One region of the Gordonia sp. NPDC003585 genome, then DNA from elsewhere that is predicted to be linked to it. Evidence: riboswitches for the same ligand, from Rfam matches in the RefSeq annotation. Region 1 holds a riboswitch; the other holds the start of a gene.
What was found. Region 1 has a riboswitch for thiamine pyrophosphate ahead of thiO (glycine oxidase ThiO). Riboswitches for the same ligand answer to the same signal wherever they lie in the genome.
Positions count from the first base shown of each region.

Region 2: another riboswitch for thiamine pyrophosphate. It lies ahead of thiC (phosphomethylpyrimidine synthase ThiC); the one in region 1 lies ahead of thiO (glycine oxidase ThiO).

Region 1 covers NZ_JBEXMX010000036.1:8,672-17,405, reverse strand. Annotated here, with positions in the region: gene ABZW74_RS11950 (LuxR family transcriptional regulator) at 1-2,200, opposite strand, end outside; gene ABZW74_RS11945 (ABC transporter permease) at 2,271-3,008, opposite strand; gene ABZW74_RS11940 (ABC transporter ATP-binding protein) at 3,005-3,934, opposite strand; gene ABZW74_RS11935 (thiazole synthase) at 3,958-4,734, opposite strand; gene thiS (sulfur carrier protein ThiS) at 4,727-4,924, opposite strand; gene thiO (glycine oxidase ThiO) at 4,921-5,988, opposite strand; TPP riboswitch at 5,983-6,086, opposite strand; gene thiE (thiamine phosphate synthase) at 6,187-6,849, shown strand; gene ABZW74_RS11915 (hypothetical protein) at 7,253-7,627, shown strand; gene ABZW74_RS11910 (NUDIX hydrolase) at 7,844-8,326, opposite strand; gene ABZW74_RS11905 (hypothetical protein) at 8,515-8,734, shown strand, end outside.
Region 2 covers NZ_JBEXMX010000003.1:33,352-42,085, forward strand. Annotated here, with positions in the region: gene ABZW74_RS01185 (condensation domain-containing protein) at 1-697, shown strand, start outside; partial or broken gene ABZW74_RS01190 (acyl carrier protein) at 709-978, shown strand; gene ABZW74_RS01195 (wax ester/triacylglycerol synthase domain-containing protein) at 975-2,297, shown strand; gene ABZW74_RS01200 (ABC transporter substrate-binding protein) at 2,348-3,373, shown strand; gene ABZW74_RS01205 (siderophore-interacting protein) at 3,453-4,208, opposite strand; gene ABZW74_RS01210 (GNAT family N-acetyltransferase) at 4,464-4,811, opposite strand; TPP riboswitch at 5,041-5,154, shown strand; gene thiC (phosphomethylpyrimidine synthase ThiC) at 5,146-6,834, shown strand; gene thiD (bifunctional hydroxymethylpyrimidine kinase/phosphomethylpyrimidine kinase) at 6,831-7,685, shown strand; gene ABZW74_RS01225 (VOC family protein) at 7,715-8,059, shown strand; gene ABZW74_RS01230 (ABC transporter family substrate-binding protein) at 8,070-8,734, opposite strand, start outside.

The DNA.
Region 1 (8,734 bases):
CAGCGAGCGCGATCGCGTGCCGCGCGTACACGGCGACGACCGGCCCGTCGACCTGCTGCGCCAGCTCACCGAGTCGCTCGCCAACCGACTGGTCGCCGAACCGGGCGGCCGTGTGCAACGCCTCGGCCTCGATGGCGAATTGCCCAGTGGTCCGAGCCTTGTCCGCTGCCTCGTGTGCGAGTTCGACTGCGCGGGTGAGCGTTCCGGCCGCGGCCGACTGCCATGCCTCGGCGATCGCCAGCATCGAACCGAAGATCGCCACGTTCTTCCCGTACTTCGCTCGCGCCTTCACGAGGACGGCCTCGGCCTTCTCGGTCTGCCCGAGAGCGCTGAGCGCCTGCGCGAGGTAGATGCGGGCGGGGTAGTTCCACGACAGTGAGAAGCCCTCGCCGTCGAGGATCGCCAGCGTTTGCTCCATGCGTCGGGTGACCGAGGTGCACGCCCCCTGCGGCATCTCGACGGCAGCCACCAGAATCCCCGACATCGCCCACCCCAGGTACTGCGCGGTGTTGGCGAAATCGACGTAGCGCGCGGCGGCCAGATTGCCGTCGTCGAGCCGACCGGTGAGCGTGAGCGCCAGCATCTCGCCGAAAGCGGTCGGGAAGCGCAGCATTCCGTCGACCTCGAGTCCACGACCGCGGCCGGCCACCTTCTCGACGGCACTGCCCTGACCTCGCAGCGCCCGCGACAGACTGCCCCCGAAGACCGCCCACTCCACCGCCCACGGCAGCGGGTGCTTCTCGGCGAACACCTCGTCGGACAGGCGAACCGCGTCGTCGATCCGGTTCTCGAACAGCGCGCACGCCGACGCGATACCGGTGACGATGGGACGCAGGCCCGGATCCTGGATGCGTTCGAACAGGATCTCCAAGAACTCTTCGGCGCGGTCGGCGTCGCCCATCGCCCAGAACATGTTGCCGACGCGCAGCCCGCCCCAGCGCAGGATCTGCGCCTCGTTGTCGAAGTCGTCGGGGTCGAAGCGGCTGAGGATCTGCTCGGCCTCGTCGGGATGGCCCTGCCACATCAGGGCCCGGGCCAGCATCTCCGCCTCGTCGAGCCCGCCGCCCTCCTCGAGCGCTGCGCGCGCGAACCGCTCGCCCATCGGGATCTGCGCCAGGTTCATCGCGTCCCGAGCAGCCGCACCGAGCAGTTCGAGGTCGATGTCGACGTCACTCTCGATGGCCAGGTCGGCCAGGCGGATGCGTTCGGCGGGCGTCGTCCGCGGTCGTTCACGCAAAGCCTTGACGAGCTTGCCGCGCAGCCGCCGCGACGACACCAGACCCAGACGACGACGGATGACCTCGCCGAACAGCGGGTGATGGAAGCCGACGTTGAGCCGTCGGCCGTCCCGGACGATGCGCACGAGCCCGGCGATCTCCGCCTCTTCCACCGCTTCTTCGCCGGCGAGTTCGGACAGGACGTCGATGTCGAGGGGCTCGCACAGGCTCAGGTACTTCAGTGCGGTGAGCACGGTGTCGTCGAGTTGCTCGATGCGGCCTTCGAGCAGCGACGCGAGTTCGGAGGTGATCGCGGCGCGGCCGCGCAACTGCCAGATCCCCTTGACCTGCCGCAACGTATTGGCCTGCCGTGCACCGTCGACCATGTGCCGGAGGAAGAGCGCGTTACCGCCCGACGCCTCCCACATCAGGTTGGCCGAATGCTCCTCGAGTTGCCCGCCGAGCACCGACTCGATGAGGTCGACGCTCTGCTCCTTGGTGAAGGGTGACAAGGTGATTCGAGTGAGGTGGTTGTCTTTCCACAGCGAGGTGACGGCGTCGGGCACCACCTCGCCGCTGCGCACCGTGGCGACGATGTGGACGGCGCGGTCGATGGCAAGCTGATGCAGCAGCGTCGCCGACAGTTCGTCGAGCAGATGGGCGTCGTCGACGCCGATGACCACGTCACCGTCGGCGAGTAGCGATTCGCGGGCCGCGGCGAGGTAGGTCACGGGATCACTGGACGTGGCCGGACCGACGAGATGCGCGAAGACGCCCAACGGAATCGACCGGGCCGACTCGGTGCCCGCGACCCACCGGACGCCCGACGACAAGCCGGCCGTGACATGACGCGCGAGCGTGGTCTTGCCGACGCCGGAATCGCCGGTGAGGACCACGCCGCACCCGGTGGTCTCCCCGCGCAGGGCAGCCTGAATGGTTCGGAACTCGCGTTCACGCTCCACCAAGGGCCAATTCCCGGACATGCCTGCAGATTTTAGACTCATCGGTAAGTCTCGGCACCAGTCGCGGTCAAGTCTGACCGAACTGTTCACATCAGGCGTCGCGTTTGTTGACCACGGCGATCGCTGCGCCGAGAATCACCAGCGCGACCAGGGCAAAGTAGACCAGTGAACCGTAGATGTTCCAGTGGAAATCGCCGGTGTCGCCGGTGAGGAACCGCCAGCCGTTGGTGAACGGGAGGAACGGCACCACCGGCTCCCCGACCTTCGGCAGCAGAGGTATCACGACCGTCTCCACGAGGAGCGTCCACACCAGCACGATCGTCACCGCACCCGCCGTCTGCCGGATCAGTGCACCCACCGCCACGCCGATCAGCATCGCCAACGCGATGAAGATGGGCGTCCCCCAGAGCTGACGGATGGCATCCGAACTGGTGAGGTCGAAGTCGTCACCGGCAAAGAGCTTGGCGATGACCAGACCCAGCAGGCAGATCACGAAGGTCACCACCAGGCCGACGATCGCGAACACCACCCCCTTGGCGACGAGCACCTGCCAACGGCGGGGCGTTGCCTCGAAGGACAACCGGATGGTTCCGAAGCGGTACTCCGTGGTGATCCCCAGGACCGCCATGATCAACAAGACGGCGAGACCGAACTGGTTCACGCCCAACAGGTAGACGTTCGCCGGGTTGTCGGTGAGCTCGTCGACCGGACCGCCCGACGAGATCAGCGCGGCCAGACCCAGACCCAGGACGGCCACGATCGCCACGCACCAGTAGGGCGAGCGCGTGCTCATGAGCTTGATCCGCTCCGAGTCGATCGTCGCGATCATGCCACGACCCCCGTTCCACCCTGGTATTCGACGTCACCGGCGGTGACCTGCATGAAGACCTCCTCGAGCGATGCGGTCTCCTCGGTCAGTTCGTGCAGGACCACCCCGGCCGCAGCGGCCAGGTCGCCCACCTGGTCGGTGGTCGTGTCGGGCACCACCATCACCGGTCGGCCCTTGGCGTCGGCGGGACCGGGCGCCGGCGCCAGGCCTGCCGCGGCCAGCGCGACGTGCAGATCCTCCAGCTGCGGACCGCGCACCCGAACCGAAGTCTGTGCACGCGAGGTGAATTCGCTGACCGAGCAGTCGGCGATGAGCCGCCCGCGGCCGATGACAATGAGATGGTCGGCGGTGAGCGCCATCTCGGCAAGGAGGTGGCTGGAGACGAAAACGGTGCGCCCCTCCGAAGCGAGCTGTCGCATGAATCCGCGAATCCAGACGATGCCCTCGGGGTCGAGGCCGTTGACCGGCTCGTCGAACATCAGCGTGTGCGGGTCACCGAGGAGTGCGCCGGCGATGCCGAGCCGCTGCGACATGCCGAGCGAGAAGCCACCCGCGCGCTTGGTGGCCACCGACGTCAGACCGACCATCTCGATGACCTCGTCGACCCGACTCGCCGGAATCCGGTTGGCCGCCGCCAGCCAGCGCAGATGCGACCGCGCACTCCGGTTGGGATGGACCCATTTGGCGTCGAGCAGCGCCCCCACCTGCCGGATCGGATCCTCGAGATCCTGGTAGCGCTGACCGTCGATGGCGACCGAACCCGAGGTGGGACGGTCGAGGTCGAGCATCATGCGCATCGTGGTCGACTTGCCGGCACCGTTGGGGCCGAGGAAGCCCGTCACGTGCCCGGGTGACACCTCGAAACTGAGGTTGTCGACGGCGCGCTTGTCGCCGAAGTCTTTGGTGAGCTTCTGGACTGTGAGCACACCCCGACCATAGCGTGACCCACTCAACTGCTGGTCGCGCGCTCGGGCGACGACGCCTCCGCCCAGAAGCGACGCGGGATCCGTCCCGCCTGCGCCGCGAGCCGGCCCGCGAGAACCGCGTGGCGCATGGCGGCGGCCATCCGTTCCGGGTCGTCGGCCCGGGTGACCGCCGACGCCAGCAACACTCCGTCGCAACCGAGTTCCATCGCGAGGGCCGCGTCGCTTGCGGTGCCGATCCCGGCGTCGAGGATCACCGGCACCTGCACCCGCGCGACGATCATCTCGATGTTGTGCGGGTTGAGGATGCCGAGGCCAGTGCCGATCGGGGAGCCGAGGGGCATCACAGCAGCGACGCCGATGTCTTCGAGCCGGGCAGCGAGGACGGGGTCGTCGTTGGAGTAGGCCAGCACGGTGAACCCGTCCCGGACCAGCGCCGACGCGGCGTCGACCAGTTCGATCGGATCGGGCATGAGGGTGCGTTCGTCGGCGACCACCTCGAGCTTGACCCAGTCGGTCTCCATGGCCTCGCGGGCCAGTTGCGCGGTCAGCACCGCCTCGGCCGTCGTGTGGCAGCCTGCCGTGTTGGGCAGGGGTGCGATGTCGAGGCGCCGGAGCAGGTCGAGCACTCCGGTGCCCGACGCGGCGTCGACCCGCCGGATCGCGACGGTGGTGAGTTCGGTGCCCGACGCGATCAGTGCGCGTTCGAGGACCGCCAGGCTCGTCGCGCCGCCGGTACCGGTGATGAGTCGTGATCCGAACTCGCGGTCCGCGATCCGCAACGGATCTGTGCAGTCAGCCACCCTGCACCGCCGTCACGACCTCGACCACCGAACCATCCGGAATGGATTGCGCCCACGAGCCTTTCGGGACGACCGCGCCGTCGACGGCGACCGCAACCCCGCGGTCGGGCAGGCCCAGATGCGTCAGCAGCGCGGCCACCGACGTTTCCGGGGCCACCGCTGTCGGTTCGCCGTTGACCGTGATCGTCATCTCTCGCCTCCCGAAGTCATTGCCGCCGGTGTGGGTGCCCGCCGCGGATCACCGAGCAGCCCCACCACCTCGTCGGCCGTGAGTGGTGCGAGCACAATTCCGTTGCGGCCGTGGCCGGTTGCGACCACGGTCCGCTCGTCGAGACGCCGAATGATCGGCAGTCCGTCCGCCGTGCATGGACGTAGGCCCGCGCCCGCCTCGACGAGTTCGTACGTACGCAGCCCCGGCATCACCTCGGTGGCGTCGGCGAGCAGGTCGAGCACTCCGCCTGCCTCGGGAAGGATATCGCCGGCATCGACAGGAGCTTCGTATTGCGTTGCGCCGACGACGATTCCATCGGCACGAGGCACCAGGTACACATTGCGGCCGCCGACCGCCGCGCGGATCACGTGGCGCGGCGGTGGCACCGAGGACCGCGTGCGCCGCAACCTGAGCACCTCACCCTTGGCGGCCTGGAGTTGCGCCTGCGGCCATAGTGCGTTGGTGCCCAATCCGGCGGCGAGGACCACCTGGTCGTCGTCGAGCGCGTCTCGCGAACCGATTCGCGTGTCGTCGAACACGACGCCCGACGCGCGGGCCGTGTCCCGCAGCGCTGTCAGGAGCCGCCGATTGTCCAGTGCCCATTCGCCTTCGGCGCGGTAGCCGCCCACGAGCCGGGTACTCAGCGCCGTCTCGAGTGCGCGGATGTCGCGGCCGGTGATCGAGGTGAGCACCGTGCGAGCGTCGGTCTGCTGAGACCACACGAACCGGGCGAGATGGTCGAGACGGTGCAGGTCGGCTGCGGTACCGGCGACGAACAGCGAATCGGTGGCGGTCACGACGTTCGGGTCGCCGAGCCGGTCGATGAGGGCGGGCCAGCGTCGAACCGATTCGACGGACATCGCGAGCAGCGTCTCTTCGCCCGGAATGCCCTCGCCCAACGATCCGAGCATGCCGCCGGCCACATGTGAGGCACGGTCGGCGACTCCCGCGTCGACGACCCGCACACGCCAACCGGCGTCGGACGCCGCAAGCGCAATGGACAGCCCGATGACGCCGCCGCCCACAACGGCAACACTCTGCACGTGCAATCACCTTCCTTCGCCGGCATTACCCGGATCAGGTCAGACGGTCTGCGGCTTCTCCGCACTCTCAGCCCGGCCGGGCTCCCGTGATGTACTCCGATCATGAGCCTACGCGGCCGGTCGGTCTTGGTTGAGTGCAGCCCGGTCCGCCAAAGCGGCGTCGACGAGCCCTGACCGCCGCGAGGTAGCGTCTACCCGATGACCACCTCGCCCCGACAGCGACTCGACACGGCGACGCTCTACCTGTGCACCGACGCACGGCGAGAGCGCGGCGATCTGCTCGATTTCGTCTCGAAGGCCATCGACGGTGGCGTCGACATCGTCCAGTTGCGCGACAAGGGATCGGTCGGCGAGGAGCGATTCGGGACGCTGGAGGCGCGTGAAGAACTCGCGATCCTCGCGGAGCTGCGTCGGGTGGTCCGTGCTCGCGGAGCGCTGCTGGCCGTCAACGATCGCGCCGACATCGCGGCCCTGGCTCAGGCCGACGTCCTGCATGTGGGCCAGGGTGATCTCGCGCCTGCTGCCGCCCGGCAGATCGTCGGGCCCGACGTGGTCATCGGGCTGTCGACGCATGATGTCGACCAGGCCGCAGGCGCCGCGGCCGACGACGACGTCGACTACTTCTGCGTCGGCCCGTGCTGGACGACGCCCACCAAGCCGGGACGGCCGGCGGCCGGGCTGGATCTGGTGACCTCGGTCGCCGCGACGAACTCGGTAAAGCCGTGGTTCGCGATCGGCGGCATCGACCTCGCCCGGCTCCCCGAAGTGCGGGCAGCCGGGGCGGAGCGGATCGTCGTCGTGCGTGCCATCACTGCGGCGGACGATCCGGAATCGGCGGCGCGAGCGCTGGTCCGAGGCTGACCAGCTGCCCTCCGGCCTGGAGGGAATCTGTACGTGGCGGCCCGACCAAGTGCACAGTGCATTTCGTCGCGCCGGCAGGTACAGATTCCCGACGCGGCGAATAGTCATTTGCCGCCCGGCGAACGGCGGGTCTAAGGTGGTCGCCATCATGCTGTACATCGCGAACGCGCTCGTAACCCGCCGCAGCGGGGTCTGAATCTGACCGACCCCCCGCTGCGGGGTCTATGCGTGCGCACGTCGGTCATCTTCACTTCGACCGAAATCGGTACACGCGATGCACAGCCTTCATCTTTCTCAACGATCCTGTTCGTGCGATGAGCACGCCGGTCGGCCCATGGGCGACCCGTTCGCCCGCCGGTACGGCTCACCACTGCCCCGGGGTATGCGCGAGGAGGCATCCGGCATGACCTTTCCAGAATTCATCGATCACTACTCCCCCGGCGGAAGCATCCGACTCGGGTCATGGTCCATGGAGCCCACCCACCACGACCTCGTCGAGTGCCGCGCGACCTTCGCGCTCGAGGACCGGATCATGTCGCTGTCCGCCGTTGCCAGCGGTCCGGTCGGCGCGATGACGTCGATGCTGCACGAGATCGGCGCACCCATCTCCATCGTCAAATCCCACCAGCGCGTCAGCGACGGCCAGATCACGGCATTCCTGCTGTGCGAAAGGGACGACCGGCAGGTGTGGGCGCTCGGTGACGGCACGACGTGCGACGAGGCCAACGTCAACGCGCTTGTCGCGGGTGCGAACCGGCTGCTCGCCGGGAGCGAGTGAGTCTGGGCGGGCCGCCTACCCGCCGAACGCGACGCCAGGCACGTGCGCCCACAAAAGTAGGGGAAGAAGTTTCTTCCCCGGCCCTTGGTGTCTTCCCCGAGAAATTTCTCGCGGACGACTACAAACCCCGGGGAAGAAACTCGTCCCCTAGATTTTGCGGGCACGACGCTGGCTCATTTCCGCAGGTCAACGGGATTGGTCGCCAAATTCTTCGAATCAGGCCTGCAGGTCGAGACGGGCGATGCGCTCGCGGAGGCCGGGCCAAGCCTGACCGAATCCCGGGTGTAGTGGCAGTGTGTCGACGTCATGTTCGCCCACCCAACGCAGTTCCGCCGATTCGCCGTTGGCGACCGTGCGGACCGGTTCGGACGTATCGGCGATGACGGTGGTGTAGGTCCACCCGCTCGGCGATTGGTGGGTGACCAGCGCCGCGACAACCGTGAGCTGGTCGGCGCGGACCCCTGCCTCTTCGTCGGCTTCGCGCACGGCGGTGTCGATGGCGCTCTCGTGGGAGTCCCGCGCACCTCCGGGGAGACCCCAGGTGCCGCCCTGATGAGACCAGACCGCTCGATGTTGCAGCAGTATTCCGGTCGCACCGCCGTCGAGTGGCGCCCGGAGCAGGAGTCCCGCCGCGCCGTGGACACCCCAATACCGTGAGCCGTCCGGATCGATCACCCAACCGTCGCCGTCCCCGCGCACTCCGCCTCCTCGCATACCGGTTGTCGTGATGCAACCGGGCATCTCCACCGTATGTGAGTCAGACAACCCTCGCCAGGGTCATTCGGTCCGACATATCGGACCTCGATCTCGGGCAGTGTCGAACCCGGTCGGGTACCCCCGACATGGCCTAGGCTGAAACACATACAGGACTGAGAAGGGATCTTGAGGTGACCGGCGACGCGTCCCCGATGCGGACCGTACTCACCCGCGCCGGAAGGACGGTGCGGCCCGGACAGTCGTCGCCCCCGATCCGGCAGGTACTCGCCGACCGCCGCGAACTCGTCGCCGCAGCTCGCGAGCGCGCCCAATCCCCCTTCGCCACCCTGCGCCACTATGCGGTGACGACACCCGGCAAGCTCGTCACCATCCTGATCGTGCTCGCCGCGG
Region 2 (8,734 bases), on a different contig from region 1:
GGGTCCGGGCCGGTTGATCAGCCAGCCGATCGACAGCGACGACGTTGCGGCACTCGAGCGGTTCGCGCGGGAGACGGGCGCGACATCGAACGCGATGCTCATCGTGGTGTGCGCACTGACCGTCTTCGCGCTGACCGATGCGTCGGACTTCAATCTTCTTGTCCCAGCCGATAACCGGCGGCCGGAGGAGACGATCGATCGCGTCGGGTACAGCGGCAACGTGGTGCCGATGCGCTTCACCTTCGACCCGACCACCCGCGCCGACGAGGCGGTACGCGCCGCGGTCTCGACCGTGTACTCCGCGATGGAGTACTCGTCTGTCGACTACGGCACGATCCTCACCGCGCTGCGCAACAGTGGCGGCCGCTTCCCGGTCGCCGAGGTGATGGCCCTGGCCAAGAACGCCCCGCTGCGCGGTGTCCCCACCCCAGACGGCGCCGAAGTGAGCTGCGAGACGATCTTCAAGGACATCGTGCACTATCCCCTGTCTTTGGCCTTCGAGACCGGCGAGAACGACGATGTGCACCTCGAAATCGAGTACCGCACCGACGTCCTCGGCGAGGACGTCGCACGACGCGCCGCTCAGGTCGCCTCCGCACTCGTCGCCGACCTTCCGAAGAAGTCGCACCTGTCACTGCGAGATCTGTTGACACAGAGTGCGAATGTCAGTGTTGTTCAGGCTGCCGCACGGCAGTAGCAAAGGAGTTACACATGTCCGATTCGATTCACGAGGCGCTGCAGAGCATCCTCGAAGAAGACCTCGACCTCTCGCTCGGTGATGTCACCGAGTCGTCCCTGCTCATCGACGATCTCGGCCTGGACTCGGTGGCGTTCGCCATTGGTGTCGTGGCCATCGAAGAACGTCTCGACGTCGCATTGACCGAGCGTGAGATCTACGAATGCAAAACGGTCGGCGATCTCGAGAACGCGATCCGCGCCAAGATGGGCAGCACGACGATGAGCGGTGCGTCACAATGAGTTCGGCAACAGTTCGTCCCGCTCGCTCCGCTCCCGGCGCCGTTGTCTCCACCGCCCCGGCCGTGACCGACTTCGGTCCGACCGACTTCACCTACCTGCACACCGACACCGATAGTCGCCACGGACACTGGGCGATGGCGCTCGAATTCGAGCCCGGCGACCCGGCGTTGACGCTCGACGCAGTGCGAGCCCGCGTGCGCGAGCGTGTCTCGCTGTTCGATCTGTTCCGGATCGGTGTGCGCGAGGGTCGCGAGCTCGAGCCGGAGATCGTCCTGCACGACGACGTCGATGTCGATCGGCACGTCACCGAGGATCGGTTCACCGACCGCGGCGATCTGTACCGACGGATCGCGGCTCTGCTCGAACAGCCTCTGCCACGGCCGGATCCGTTCTGGAGCGTCACGCTTCTGACCTCGTCGGAGACCGGGGATCAGGTGATCCTGCTGAAGGTCCACCACAGTCTCTCCGACGGGATCGCCGGTGCGGCCTTTGCCGGACTGCTGGCCGATGTCAAGGACGGGGACTTCTCCGAGTTCGAGCGTTTCGCCACGAGCCCGCGCTTCCGCACGGGGCCGATCGATCCGGACCTCTTGCACTCCTCCCGCGTCGCCTTCGAGAAGCAGTGGATGGACGGCGAGGCCGGCCGCGACTGGCCTGCACTGACAGAATCCGGGAAGCGGGAGATCGCGCTGTATCGCGCGTCGACCCGCACGCTGCGTCGGGCCGCCAAGGCGCACGATGCGTCGGTGCACGAGTTCCTCCTCGGCGCGATCGCCAAAACCCTGAGCGTCGCGGCGCCGAATGGCGAAGGGCCGCAATCCGAGAGCATCCGGGTCACACTCCCGGTCACGCTCGACCAGTCCTTCCGGCACACCGGCAACGCGGTCGCGATCTCGCTGCTCAACCTGCTCGGTTCGGAGTCCGACCTGAATCGTCACATCGATCGGGCGCGTGCCGAACTCGCGATCGTCGAATCGTCGCGTATGGAGTTGGCGCTGGTCGCCAACGATCAGGAACCGGCTCCGCCATGGGCGGAGATGCGGGAGATCGTCGCCGCGTCGATGGACCGCATGAGTCCCGACATCCACATCGGCATCAACCCCGGATTCACCCGGGTCCGGTCGGCTTTGGGGCGCAAGATCGCCGCCCTGACACCGCTGTCGCCGTTGGTCGGTTATTCGTTCTCGGTGACGTGCCTGATCCTTGGTGGCACAACCACCTTCGGTATTGTCGCCGATCCCGCGGCGCTGCCGGGTTACGCGGCACGCTTCATCGAAGCGTTCGACGCGGTCATAGCGGAGGCAACACCCGCGCAGTGAGTCTTGCTGCATCGAGATCTGTCCACAACGTCGGGGATTGAGGAAAGTGCATGCCCACAAGTAGAAATCGTCCCAGATCACGCACCCGGACGCTCACACCGATCGCGGCCCTGTTGGCCGCGTTGCTGGCTGCCGGACTGTTCGCGGGATGCAGTGCGCCGGAGGAGAACGACACGCCGGCCAGCGTCTCGCCGGTCACCATCGCCGACCTGCCGGGTCAGAAGCCGGTGGTGATTCCCGCTGTGCCGCAACGGATCGTGGCCGTCGGCACGCAATGGATCGACACCGTACTCGCCTTCGGCGTGACGCCGGTCGGCTATCTGACCGGGCAGACCGGTCCGGCGCAGAAGGCGCCCTGGACCGGCGACAAGCTGAACTCGTCGACGGCGATCACCTCGCCGACCGACCCGAGCGCGCAGATCACCCAGATCGCCAAGCTCAACCCCGATCTGATCCTGGTCCCGTCGTACGCCCCGGCCGCGCTGCGCGACCAGTTGGCGGCGTTGGCGCCGACCATCGGCGCGGTCAGTGCCTCGTCGGTGGACCCGTGGGACAAGCTCGTGACCGTGCTCGGCACCGCGCTGCGGGAACCGGAGAAGGCCACCGAGCTCATCAACGGAGTCAACGAGAAGTACTCGTCGGTCAAGACGGCCAACCCGGGGCTGGCCGACAAGACGTACTCGCTTTCGTTCATGTACACGCCGACACAGATCTCGGTTCTCGGCGACCCCAATGACGGTGCGGGACAGATCTTTACCAGCATCGGACTGAAGGTTTCGCCGACGGTGGCGGCCGAGCGCGCTCGCCAGGGCAACGCACCTCGGTTCACCATCGGGCTCGAGAACGTACCCGTCCTCGACGCGAACCTGGTGCTGGCAACCGGTGCGACACCACAGCTCGACCAGCAGTTCCGCAGTCTGCCAGGCTATTCGAACCTCGCTGGAGTGAAGGCCGGCGCCGCGCCGGCGCTCACCTCCGACGAGATCAACGCGCTCAACACGCCGAGCGTCCTGTCGATCCCGTGGGTCCTCGACCGCCTGAACCCGGCCCTGGCCGCGACGGCGAAGCAGAGCTGAACTTCAACACTCAAGGGCGGGGCCGCAATTGCGGTCCCGCCCTTGTGTGTTGCAGCTGCGAGCGCAGATCCCTTCCGGCTCAGCCGAAGGACTTCCCCTCGATCCAGTAGGCCATACCCTTGACGGCCTTCTTACCCAAGTTGAAATCGTTCTTGAAGGCTGCAGTCACAGCCCGTGTACTCGCCGAATCGAGTGCGACCCAACCGAAATGGCCACTCGCGTCAAAGGCGGCCGCCTTCACCGTCTCGACCAGGGCTGCCCCAGAACGCTCGCGGGCGATCCAGTGCACGGTGTCCTGAGCGCGCGATCGCAGCGGCAAATCTTTGTCGGACTCATGCTGGTATTCAAACCAGATGGTGGCCGGCGTTTCCGGCGCCGACGACGCCGAGATCGCGTCGAGAATCGAGTTGATCGCGGCCATCGACGCCGTGTCGCCCGCGATCAGGAATCCCTTCGCGGGCGGGTCGGGCATCTCGAACTTCGACCCCATCACCGTCGCATTGATCGTGTCGCCGGGTTGTGCCTGCTGCGCCCAGCGTGCCGACGCGCCGTCGTGGATGGCGAACTCGATGTGAAAAGTGTCCGACGCCGGATCGGGGTCGACCAGCGTGTAGCCACGCTGATGCAACTTGCCGTTGTCCTCGAACCACATTCGCACCCACATCGTCGGGTGTTGCTTGACCTCCGTCAGCAATCCGCCACCGGTGAATCCGAGGCGCACGTAGTGATCGGTGACGGTTTCCGTGCTGGTCACGGTGAACGCGAAGTCGTCGGCACGCAGCAGTTTGAGCACGGCACCTTGCCAGCCACGCCCCTTGGTGGACACCTCTGTCATCATCAGCCTCCCGTCGACAGCAGTTTCGAAATTAGCCTACCCTAACTTGCATTCGACTTCGGTGGCCACCGTCGACCCCGATCCGCCGCCACAAAAGTAGGGGAGGAATCTTCTTCCCCTACCCTTGGAGTCCTCCCCCAGAGAATTCTCGCGGACGACCATGAACCCCGGGGAAGAAGTTCTTCCCCTAGATTTTTCGGGTACGACGCTGACGGATTTGCCCTGGTCAGGAGACCGACTGCTGCACTCGTCGGATCAGGCCGGCGCAAGCGCGACGATCCCCGGATGGGCGTCGACGTAGTGCTTGGTGAACGAACACACCGGCCGCAACCGCGCGTTCTGGTCGCGGACGTATCCGATGACGCACCGCGTCAGCCGGGTCCCGAGACCATGACCGGAATACTCGTCGTAGAGGACGGTGTGCAGCACCGTGACCGTCGTCTGACCGTCGGTCGTCTCGGTCGAATAGCCGAGCACGCCGACAAGGTCGCCGGCCACCCACAACTCGAATCGATCCCGTTCGGGATTGTGCACGACCTGTGAGATCTGCTGGAGAATCGCCTGCGCGGACTGCGGCGGCGGTTGCCGATGTTTCCTGTTCAACGGATTCCCTCCCGGAAATGCTCAGACGACTACGCGTGGACCACGGCGCGTGCGCCTGATTCCCCAGCCAGGCGCCTCACGTCACTACTGTGATTCGGGTCACACAGTACCTTACGGGACCGTAGCCATGCCATGGCTACGGGGGCACAGCAAACAATCCTGTCCGGTCGGATAGGGCGTAGAGTGTCGGGCGATGCGTTCGCATCGCTGGGGTTGACTCACAGCCACAACTCAACATCGCGGGGGCTCTCACGACACCGAGGGCTGAGATGGCGACGGGCGGTCGCCGACCGCCTGAACCTGTCCGGGTAATGCCGGCGTAGGGAGACATCTCATGGGCACTCGTATACCCACATCCGGTTCGCGCACCGACATCACCGTCGACGCCGACCTGCTGACCACCGGCCCGATCGAGGGCAGCACCAAGCACTACCGCACACTCGACCATCTGCGTGTTCCGCATCGGCGCATCCACCTGACGAACGGCGAACACCTCGACGTCTACGACACCTCCGGGCCGTACACCGATTCGACGGCGCACATCGACGTCCAAGCCGGCCTGCCGCCCATCCGCGACGCGTGGCAGCGACCCGACCCCATCGACGGCGCCGCCACCCAGCTCGCGTGGGCACGCGCGGGGATCATCACCGACGAGATGCGCTATATCGCCGCTCGCGAGGGCGTCGACGCCGAGTTGGTCCGCAGCGAGGTCGCGATTGGCCGTGCGGTGATCCCGGTGAATCATCGGCACCCGGAATCGGAACCGATGATCATCGGCAAGGCGTTCGCGGTGAAGGTCAACGCCAACATCGGCAACTCCGCGGTCACCAGTTCCATCGCCGAGGAAGTGGAGAAAATGGTGTGGGCCACGCGCTGGGGGGCCGACACCATCATGGATCTGTCCACCGGCAAGGACATCCACATGACGCGCGAATGGATCCTGCGCAACTCGCCCGTCCCGGTGGGCACGGTGCCGATCTATCAGGCTTTGGAGAAGGTGAACGGCGATCCCACCAAACTGACGTGGGAGATCTACCGCGACACGGTGATCGAGCAGGCCGAGCAGGGCGTCGACTACATGACGGTGCATGCCGGGGTGCTGCTCCGATACGTCCCGCTGACGGCCCGACGGGTCACCGGCATCGTCTCCCGAGGCGGGTCGATCATGGCCGCGTGGTGCCTTGCCCATCATCAGGAGTCGTTCCTGTACACGCACTTTGACGAGCTGTGCAAGATCTTCGCGCGCTACGACATCACCTTCTCGCTCGGCGACGGCCTGCGTCCGGGTTCGATCGCCGATGCCAACGACGAGGCGCAGTTCGCCGAACTCCGAACGCTCGGCGAGCTCACGAAGATCGCGAAATCCCATGGCGTGCAGGTGATGATCGAAGGTCCGGGCCACGTCCCGATGCACAAGATCGCCGAGAACGTGCGGCTCGAGGAAGAGCTCTGCGAGGAGGCGCCGTTCTACACCCTCGGCCCGCTCGCGACCGACATCGCACCAGCCTACGACCACATCACCTCGGCGATCGGCGCCGCGATGATCGCCCAGGCGGGCACCGCCATGCTCTGCTACGTCACGCCGAAAGAACACCTCGGGCTGCCCAACCGCGACGACGTGAAGGTCGGTGTGATCACCTACAAGATCGCCGCGCACTCTGCCGACCTCGCCAAGGGACTGCCGGGTGCACAGTCCCGCGACGACGCACTGTCCAAGGCGCGCTTCGAGTTCCGCTGGACCGACCAGTTCAACCTGGCCCTCGACCCGGACACCGCCCGCGAGTACCACGACGAGACACTGCCCGCCGAACCGGCCAAGACCGCCCACTTCTGTTCCATGTGCGGCCCCAAGTTCTGCTCGATGCGCATCTCCGCCGACGTGCGCGCCTATGCCGAGGAGAACAATCTCGTCACCGCCGAGGACATCGACCGCAAGATCGCGCAGGAGATGGCGGCCAAGTCGGCGGAGTTCGTCGAGGCCGGCAACCGCGTCTATCTACCCCTGGAGGCCACCACCACATGACGGACGTCCCGCTGTTACCCACCGCCGCAACGGGTTCCACCCCGATCCGGGTGATGACCATCGCCGGGTCGGACTCCGGTGGCGGCGCGGGCATCCAGGCCGACTTGCGCACCTTTGCACTACTCGGTCTTCATGCCTGTGTTGCGGTCACCGCGGTCACGGTGCAGAACTCGCTGGGTGTCAGCGGTTTCCAGGAGATCACTCCTGACGTGGTGGCCGCCCAGATGCGTTGCGTGATCGACGACATCGGCATTGGTGCGGCCAAGACCGGCATGCTGGCGTCGGCCCCGATCATCGACGCGGTAGCGGCGCAGTGCCGAGAGTCCGGTCTGGGCCGCGGCTCCGACGTACCGCTCGTCGTCGACCCGGTATGCGCTTCGATGCACGGCGACCCGCTTCTCGCCACCGAGGCCTTGGACACGTTGCGTGACACGCTGATTCCGCTGGCCACCGTGGTGACGCCCAACCTCGACGAGGTGCGGCTCATCACCGGAATCGACGTCGTCGACGATGCCACCCAACGCGATGCGGCCCGGGTTCTGCACGGCCTGGGTGCGCAGTGGGCATTGGTGAAGGGCGGACATCTGCGGAGTTCCGACCGCAGCACCGATCTGCTCTACGACGGCACCGAGTTCCACGAGTTCGACCACGTGCGCATCGACACCCCCCACGACCACGGCGCCGGCGACACCCTCGCCGCGGCCATCACAGCCGCACTCGCACACGGGTATTCGGTACCCGACGCGGTTGCCTTCGCCAAGAGTTGGGTATCGAAGGGTCTCGCTGCGGCGTACCCGCTGGGTGCCGGGCACGGTCCCGTCAACCCTCTGTGGCGCGTGAGCCGGCCGTAACGGCCACCGTCACCGATTACGGTGGCCGAATGAAGCTGTCACGCGCAGTACCCATTCTGACCGTCGACGATATCGCGGCCGCCACCACCGCCTACCGGCAGACCCTCGGCCTCGAGGTGCTGATGGACCATGGCTGGATCGTCACGCTCGGCTCCGGTGACGTCGCCCAGTTCAGTCTGATGACCGAAGATGCGACCGCGTCGTGCAATCCGGTCGCCTCCCTCCAGGTCGAGGACGTCGACGCCGCACACGCGGCCGCCGAGGCCGCCGGGCTCGAGATCGTCCACGCGTTGTGCGACGAGGAGTGGGGCGTTCGCCGATTCTTCTTCCGTGATCCGGCCGGAAACGTCGTCAACGTGCTCGAGCACCGGTGAGGCCGCCCTCCTACTTCTGCCAGCCGATGTCCTCGACCGGGCCGACGAAGAACTGCCCCGCACCGTAGTTCGCGAGTCCCTGCTTCACGGCCACCATGGTGGGCCCGTTGGTGAACGGAAGCATCGCGTACTGCGCGAAGGCGGTGCGCTCCACCTTGTTTCCCGCCGCGATCTGTTCTGCCGGATCGGCGATCTGCCCGACCCGTGCGATCTCGGCGTCCAACTGCGGCGAACCGGCACCACTCTTGTTGAAGGATGACTTCTCGCACCAGATCTGGCAGAAGTACGCCATTCCGAACGGATCACTGGACTGGAAGCCCATCAGGAAGATGTCGAATTCCTTGTTGGTGACGACCTTCGAGAAGTCCGACGACGGACGCTGGATCACGTTGAGGTCGACGCCGATGGTCTTGTACATCGCTTGCAAGGCCCGCACTTGGGCCTGCCCGGTGGGATCGTCGCCGAGCGTCGGCAAGGTCAGCGTCAGCCGCTGACCGTCCTTGGTCCGGGTGCCGTCGCCCCCGACCGTCCAACCCGCCCGGTCGAGAAGCTGTTTGGCCTGGTCGGCATTGAAGTCGACTACGCCGGAAAGGTTGTCCTCATAGCCTTTCTCGAAAGAGTAGAGCAACAACGAGCCGGGGAGTGGCTCCGAGTAATTGAGCCCGTTGAACTCGA